DNA from 2 places in the Mesobacillus stamsii genome. Region 1 is predicted to be linked to the other one. Evidence: predicted binding sites of a transcription regulator. Region 1 holds the regulator's gene; the other holds the start of a gene.
What was found. The regulator LexA, encoded in region 1, represses DNA repair genes until DNA is damaged. The targets are predictions, from matches to a motif close to CGAACATATGTTCG.

Region 1 (4,439 bases):
GAGAGATGGAAAGGCTGTATCATTATTTATTTTGTCTCATACTCGCTACCCTTATGTAACCAAACGATGAAGGCGGAAGGGTCTTTCATTTAACCTATTTCTGCTGTTAGTGTTTTCTACGATGCTGTCGAAATCAAAAAGGGATACATCCTCTTCTGTATCCCAAATTGAATATATCAATGAAGTTTACTCTTCATTTTTTCTTCTTTTAATTTTTCAGGTGTTACATCATTGCCCTCTGGGTCAACAATGGTAACTCCCTTTAGGGTATTAAGCATCGAAGAACGAAATGACTGGAGGTATTCGGCACGAAGCTTAGTTTGCTCCTTTGCTTCTTCTTCAGTCAACATGGATGATTTTGCTTTCCTTGCCAGTTCATTGATCCTAGCAATCTTATCACTTGATAGCATAGTAAAGCTCCTTTGTAAAAAATTATATCAACTGTCATCTTACTAAAAAGCATAATGTATTACAAGAAAGGAGCTTTACTCTTCCTCCGACTCTATATACTCCAGATATCTTCTATTCACGGTTGCTTTGGATACATTATAGCCAAATCCTTTAAGGGTAGCGGCGATTTCTGAAAATGTTAGGCCATTATTTCGCAGCCTTACGATTTCCCCTACCGGCATGTCCTTCCTGTCTCTGCCGGAATGCACACCCTGATTTTTGAGATTCTGCTGCGGCTGGTAACCGTGCTCCACCGCTCGTTTCATTCCGCGTTTAATCTTAATATTATGGATTTTCCTCTGGTACTCTTCTACCATGCTGACAATCTGGAGTACCATAGAATCGGATTCAGATAGTTGAAGCTCCCCATTGTGTGAGATGCTATATAGCTTTACATTCTCCTTAAGGATGCAATGAAGGATTGCGACTTTTGCATTCCCTCTGCCAAGTCTGGTTTCATCCTGAATCAACAGCGTACCGATCGCTTTGTCTTTTATCAATTCTAACAGCTCCAGTATGCCATCTCTTTCAAGGTCATAACCGCTTGCCTGTTCTTTAATTATGTTCACTACTTCAAACCCATATTCATCCGCAAGATGGCACAATTCCTCCTCTTGCCTGGCAAGCGATGTTTCCTGTGTTTCCTTAGTTGTACTTACGCGGCAATAAATAATCGCTTTCATGTTGTCATCACCTTATTCTACGTCTAAGTTATCTTTCCGCGCCAGCGATTTGAGTTGGTTGTCCAAATTCAGCCGTCACAGGAATAACAAGCTCATCTCCCGGAAAAATCCTCTCACCGATAATTCCATTTTCCTTTTCCACCCAGCTCACGAATTCATTTTCAGATAAATGATGCTCAGCTGCATAAGTTTCAGCGATCTCCCATAAGGATTGCCCTTCTTCTATAGTAACAGTTATGTATTGTTCACTGTTATTGAAATGTGCTTTTGCTACAAGTGAAAAAATCAGACTGACAGCAATCAGAATAAAAGTGTATGAATAGCCATCCCAAATTTTTTTCATCTTTGACACCCCTTATCGAATATACGTTCGCTTATTTGAATTTATTATAATGCGAACATCCGTTTCATGTCAACAGAAAAATTCGAACTTATGTTTGTATCTACTGACCGGACATGGTATAATAAGGACAAGAAAATATACGAGGTGCGTGAATATGACAAAGTTATCTAAGAGGCAACAAGATATATTTGAATTCATAAAAGCTGAAGTCAAGAAAAAAGGGTATCCGCCATCCGTTCGCGAAATTGGCGAAGCAGTTGGACTGGCCTCTAGTTCAACCGTACATGGCCACCTGGCAAGGCTTGAAAGCAAAGGGCTGATCAGACGTGACCCCACAAAACCGCGTGCGATAGAAATTCTTGAGCTGGACGAAGAAACGCGAATTCCTAAATACAATGTCGTAAATGTTCCCGTGGTTGGGAAAGTTACTGCTGGTGTGCCGATAACTGCAATTGAAAATGTTGAAGAATACTTCCCACTTCCAGATCGCCTGGTTCCGCATGATGAACAGGTTTTTATGCTGGAAGTTATGGGGGACAGTATGATTGAAGCTGGGATCCTCGACGGAGATTATGTTATCGTCAAGCAGCAAAAAACTGCCAATAATGGTGACATTGTTGTTGCCATGACAGAGGAGGATGAAGCGACGGTAAAACGTTTTTTTAAGGAGAAAGACCATTTCCGACTTCAGCCGGAAAACTCATCGATGGATCCAATTATCCTTCGAAATGTATCCATTCTCGGTAAGGTGATCGGTGTATATCGTCATATGCACTAAAAGCAAGCGGACACCGCTTGCTTTTTTCGTTCTATTATTCTTTTTTATGTGAAAGACTATGAGAAGTGCACATTTTCGTACGAAATAGGTAGAATTACTACCAACTTGTCCCTTTCCGAATAAGATGAGGTGTAAGCATTTTTAGAAGGGAAGGAGTTGAGTCATAGATGGGATACAAACGAAATGGCAATGACGTTGCAGGGGTTTATTATCCTAACCACAACAACAATCAAGTAAAAGCAACGATTGATTTTGAGGACCTTTGCAGAGCAGTTCGACGTTGCATCATCAATGATTTGGTTGCCGATGCTCAAGATGAAAATTCTGAATGTGGTTGCGGCTATAAAAAGTGCAAGTGCAGAAACTAATTGTATCAAAAAATCCCGACAAGCCTAAGCCTGTCGGGATTTTCCCTGATTAATGAATATTTGCAGCAGGAAGCACTTCTCTTATCTCTCCCATGAATTTTTCTTCTTGCGCTTTCGTAAGCCACAAATGAACCGTGCCATAATCCTGGCTGTTCCTAATCAAACGGCCAATTCCCTGTCTTAATCGAAGCAGCATATATGGTATGTCAATTTCTGCTGCAGGATTTTCTGCTTGCTTTCGTTTTGCTTGGAAGACGGGGTCATGAGGTGGGAACGGCAAGGAGGCAACGATCACTTGAATAAGAGGTTCTCCAGGGACGTCTAGACCCTCCCATAAACTGTATGAGCAAAGCACCGTACTAGTAACATTCTGGAAGTCTTTAACCGTTTCACTAATCTCTCGGTCTCCTTCGAACAGAATGGCAAAATCCCATTTTTGATCATTCGACCAGATTCTAAAACGCTCCATTTCTTGTATGGAAGAAAACAATACAAGGGTGCTTCCATTGGTTGTTCGCAGGTCTTCCCCTATCTTTATCCATTTAATGCATTCATCATCTTGAACATGAATTTTCACATCCATCTGCTCTGCGTAATCAAATGGGGACGCGACAGTGAAGGAGGAATATTTTTCAATTCCAAGACTTTTCGCTATATAGTGGAAATTCCCAGCTTGCGATAAAGTTGCTGATGAAAACACAAACGGGATGTTCTGTGAGAAAACTTCCTTTTTCAAAATGTCCTCCACCAGTCGAGGCATAATGACAAGAGAAGATTGGACTTCATTTTCCTCAAGCCAGAAGATACCTTCTTCATTCTTCAAGAATATGGATAATCCATAAGCAAAAAACTCAAGATATTCCTCCATGATCTTCAAATGATATTCATCAATCAGGAACATTTCCGCATCAAAAACGAGCTGGTCCATTAATTCGCTGACCTTCTTCTCCAGTGTCTCAGCCGTTTTCCTGATAGATGGGTGCATCGCTACTTCTTTTCTGTTTGAACCTTCCACTGCAGTGGCGTTTTCGACTAGAAGATCGAACCATGAATCATGAAGTTCTATTATATCTTCAATTAAATAAAGAGATTCCTCTCTGACATCCTGATGCATATATCCTGTTAACACCGTCGCCAGAGTATGTGAATTAAATCTGTAAGTCAACCCTTTTTGTGCCGCAAATTCAAGCAGATGGCCTTCATCAAAAATGACAGTGCTTGCTTCGGGCAGCAGGGGCATCTGCCCTTCTCGTTTCCGCGAATCTTTTGTCCAAACATGCTCCATATAAAAATCATGGGAACAGATAATCAAATCCCCGGCATGTCGATAGTAATCCCGATTGAGTGTTTGTCCACAGCGATGGCGCCAGCTGCATGTCGAGCATTGCTGAAGTGGGTCCCAGGCTAGCTGTGACCATTTTTCATTTGTCACCCATGGATATTCCTTTCGATCACCATAACGGGTAAACGAATTCATGGAAATGCCTTCATCAAAAATAAAATCAGGAAGCTGATCATGGACGGCCAGGATATCGAGATCGTCTGACGTATTTGAAAGCTCATCCAGCTTCTTAATACAAACATACTGTTCTCTAGCCTTTGCCAGACGGACATCTACTTTCAGTCCCAGTGCCTGCTCAAGTTTTTGGATATCTCCGTCTTCTTTAACAAGCTGTTCGATCAACGTTTCATCTGAACAGGAAACGATAGCAGGTTTTCCCATATAGCGTGCATATAGGATGGCATAAATAAGGTAGACGAATGTCTTCCCTGTTCCAACCCCCGCTTCCGCGAAAACAATTCCTTTGTTCTTAAAG
Region 2 (4,439 bases), on a different contig from region 1:
CAAGATTGATTGAAAAAGGTACCTTGACCTTTGAAAACGGCGTCAATGTCGTGCCATCCTATCTGGCAAAAGGGATCGAGTTTGATGCGGTCATTATTTTTGATTCCTCTTCCTACACAAGGAATGAGGAAAGGAAGTTGTTCTATACGGCTTGTACAAGGGCCATGCATGAGCTTTATATTCTTTCGAGAGGAGAACTCAGTCCACTTTTAGCCAATGTCGATCCGCAATTATTTCAGATCATGTAAAAGCAAGCCGCCAAACATTCTGGCGGCTTGCTTTTGAATTTAATTCAGCCAGTTGAATAACGATCTTTGCCTGGTTCTTTTGGGAGTCTGTTTTTGGCTAGCCTCCTGCAGGGCGGAATTCACGTCGATCAAGCCATTTCCATAATCGATATCCTTTCCTTGTTCCCCAAGGTCAATCGCAGAGTTTTTTATGATGGTGATGATTTGGGAGTTTTTTAAATCAGGGTTAACTGATTTAATCAAAGCGGCCAGACCTGCGACATGTGGAGCAGCCATCGATGTTCCAGAGAGAGCTGCATACTGAGAATGAAAAAAAGTGCTCGGTATGTTCACCCCAGGAGCAGCAATATCAATATAATCTCCATAGTTCGAAAAGCTCGCTCTGTTTCCGTTATAATCCACTGCTGCCACGCTTAAAACCTCTGGGTAAGACGAAGGGTAAGTAGGTTGATTGGATCCGTCGTTCCCTGCTGCTGATACCATTACGACATTTTGGTCATAAGCATAACGAACAGCTTCTTCCAATACTTTTGATGGCTGATAATTGCCAAGGCTTAAATTGATGACATCTGCGCCATGGTCGACTGCCCAAATGATTCCTTTTGCAATATCAAATGTAGTACCATAGCCTTTCGCTCCCATTGCTTTTACAGGTATGATCTTGCTGAACCATGTTATGCCAGCAACACCCTCCCGATTATTCGTTTCCGAGGCGATGATTCCAGCCACATGTGTACCGTGGCCATTGTCATCATCAGGTTCCTGATTTTCGTCTATGACATTATACCCTGCGACAATTCGATTCCTTAACTCGGGGTGATCCAGGTCAACGCCTGTATCGACAATGGCTATTTCAATTTGTTCTTTGCCGCGTGTAATGTTCCAGCCTTCTTCTGTTCCGATCGCTGGCAAATTCCATTGGTAATTCTCCTGATATAGCAAATCATTTGGGCTGGATACCTCGTTTTGCATCAGGATAAAATTAGGCTCTGCATATTCAACGTTCGGCCGCTCGTTGAAATATTCAACCATTTGCGGTGTTTCCATGGACGTTGACCGAAAGATATACACCGAATTTAGGTGTTTAACGACCCAGCCCTTAATGTCGCGGGTCATTTCATCTAATTCGTCAGCACTTGGTTCCGTAATAAAATCAACAGCAGCCTCATGATCATAATAATGACTTGTATCTTTTTTATTATGAAAAATAAGCGTAATATTTTCTTGAGAATGGAGATGTTTCTTGATTTTCTCTCCCGATTCAATATTATTTACGTTTGCCATAGAGTGCATCATCATAATTCGTTGGCTAGATGAGAGAGTTTTTGTATTCTGTTGATCGCTTTGAGCAGGCTCATTCTTGAACACTCCACCTGCATTAAGGGCAAGAACGAAAATTAGTAATGCCCCCAGGGTGAAAACCTTCGCCAATTTCATTGTTAAAGCCCTCCAAAAAATGAATTTGTTCTTATCATGCAAAACAAAAGGGGAAATTAACGGCGGTAATCGCTGGCAGTTCATGAATGGAAACCAACATAGGCAAAATTTTTTTCTGGTCAAAAGGTACCGTTCGCTTTTTTATATGGAATTATTTTTTTAAATCTGTTTGCCAAATTTCAATTAATCGCTACAATTAAGCATAGACGCCATTATTATGGTAAAATAAACAAAGAGAACAATTGTTCTGATTGGAAAAAAAGCAGTTTTTCATACTTTTTAACAAAAAAGAGGAATACTTAAGAATTCATTGACCTTATACAAAAAAACCGTCAATGTTGTTTGCTAGAAATGAAAGGGGTATGTTCGTGGCAAGAAATCAGCAAGCTTTTGATTATAATGATGATGCCATACAGGTACTGGAAGGCTTAGAAGCGGTTCGAAAAAGACCGGGCATGTATATTGGCAGCACAGATACGCGAGGCCTTCATCACCTCGTATATGAAATCGTTGATAACTCCGTTGATGAAGCACTTGGCGGCTTTGGGAATCACATCATCGTCAAAATTCATAAAGATAATTCGGTCAGTGTCCAGGATAAAGGACGAGGAATGCCTACTGGGATGCATAAGCTTGGAAAACCAACACCGGAAGTTATCCTTACCGTCCTTCACGCTGGAGGGAAATTCGGGCAAGGAGGTTATAAAACAAGCGGCGGTTTGCATGGTGTTGGCGCATCCGTCGTTAATGCCCTATCTGAATGGCTGGTTGTCACGATCAAACGCGATGGCTTTGTTTATGAGCAGCGATTTGAAAATGGCGGAAAGCCGGCGACTACGCTTGAAAAAATTGGCAAGACAAATCAATCAGGGACGACAATTCATTTCAAACCAGACGAAGGAATTTTTTCTACTTTGACATATAACTATGACACACTTTCTGAAAGGCTGCGTGAGTCTGCTTTTTTGCTGAAAGGCTTAACAATTGAGCTGATCGATGACCGAAATAACGAGAAAGATGTCTTTCATTTTGAAACGGGCATTCAGGCATTTGTTGAATATTTGAACGAAGAAAAAGATGTGCTACATCCGGTAGTCAGCTTTGAAGGCGAATATAGCAAATTTGAAGTGGAATTTGCCTTTCAATTCAACGATGGATACTCGGAAAACGTTCTTTCTTTCGTAAACAATGTTAGGACGAAGGATGGCGGCACACATGAAGCAGGGGCAAAGACGGCGATGACGAGAGTGTTCAATGAATATGCCCGTAAGGTTGGATTGCTGAAGGAAAAGGACAAAAACCTTGATGGAGCGGATATACGCGAAGGGCTGGCAGGAATCATATCAGTTCGTATTCCTGAGGAACTGCTTCAGTTTGAAGGGCAGACGAAGGGGAAGCTGGGGACCAGTGAAGCAAGATCCGCAGTCGACTCGGTCGTATCGGAACATCTGTCGTATTTTCTCGAGGAGAATCCAGACGTAAGTACTTTACTGATCCGAAAATCGATCAAAGCTTCCCAGGCCCGGGAGGCTGCCCGCAAAGCACGTGAAGATGCGCGCAGCGGGAAAAAGCGAAAAAAAACGGATGCCATTCTATCAGGTAAATTGACTCCAGCTCAATCAAAGAACCCGGCGAAAAATGAATTATACCTTGTGGAAGGGGATTCTGCGGGAGGTTCTGCCAAGCAGGGGCGCGACAGAAAATTCCAGGCTGTACTGCCATTGCGCGGAAAGGTCATTAATACCGAAAAAGCAAAGCTTCAGGATATTTTCAAAAACGAGGAAATCAATACGATCATCCATGCGGTCGGCGGGGGAGTAGGGTCGGATTTCAATATTGAAGATATTAACTACGATAAAATTGTTATCATGACCGATGCCGATACGGATGGTGCCCATATTCAGGTGCTATTGCTTACCTTCTTTTATCGCTATATGAAGCCCCTCATAGAAGCGGGAAAAATCTTCATTGCCCTTCCTCCGTTGTATAAAGTCAGCAAAGGGACTGGCAAAAAGGAAATCATTGAATATGCCTGGAGTGATGATGAACTACAAGGAGCCATCAAAAAGATCGGCAAAGGCTATATTATCCAGCGTTACAAAGGTCTTGGCGAGATGAATGCAGATCAGCTTTGGGAAACAACGATGGACCCTGGGACTAGGACTTTGATTCGCGTTCGAATTGATGATGCGGCAAGAGCGGAGCGGAGAGTCACAACCCTTATGGGGGACAAGGTGGAACCCCGCAGGAAATGGATCGAATCGAATGTTTCTTTTGGACTTGAGGAAGACGGCAATATTTTGGAAAATGAAAATATCTCCGTGCCAGAGGAGGTTGAAGGCGAATGAGTTCAGTGGAAAAATTTCGTGATCTTCCTTTAGAAGATGTATTAGGCGACCGATTTGGCCGGTATAGCAAGTATATTATCCAGGAACGTGCCCTTCCTGATGCTCGCGACGGCCTGAAGCCTGTGCAGCGGAGAATTTTATACGCCATGCACGTTGAGGGCAACACAAGTGAAAAGGGTTTCCGGAAGTCCGCTAAAACAGTCGGTAATGTGATCGGGAATTACCATCCACACGGTGATTCATCGGTATATGAAGCAATGGTTCGGATGAGCCAGGATTGGAAAGTGCGAAATTATCTGGTGGACATGCACGGCAATAACGGAAGCATCGATGGGGACCCTCCAGCGGCAATGCGATATACAGAAGCAAGATTATCAGCAATTGCCGGTGAATTGTTAAGGGATAT

Region 2: parE (DNA topoisomerase IV subunit B) is a predicted target of LexA. The motif match lies at 1,921-1,934, and genes of this name have one in related genera.

Annotation. Positions count from the first base shown of each region.
Region 1 is NZ_JAUSUN010000003.1:16,149-20,587, forward strand. It holds gene J2S25_RS02760 (DUF896 domain-containing protein) at 177-410, opposite strand; gene J2S25_RS02765 (YneB family resolvase-like protein) at 486-1,133, opposite strand; gene yneA (cell division suppressor protein YneA) at 1,162-1,476, opposite strand; gene lexA (transcriptional repressor LexA) at 1,631-2,254, shown strand; gene J2S25_RS02780 (hypothetical protein) at 2,422-2,622, shown strand; gene J2S25_RS02785 (ATP-dependent DNA helicase) at 2,672-4,439, opposite strand, start outside.
Region 2 is NZ_JAUSUN010000006.1:42,583-47,021, forward strand. It holds gene helD (RNA polymerase recycling motor HelD) at 1-248, shown strand, start outside; gene J2S25_RS06725 (S8 family peptidase) at 288-1,685, opposite strand; gene parE (DNA topoisomerase IV subunit B) at 2,054-4,033, shown strand; gene parC (DNA topoisomerase IV subunit A) at 4,030-4,439, shown strand, end outside.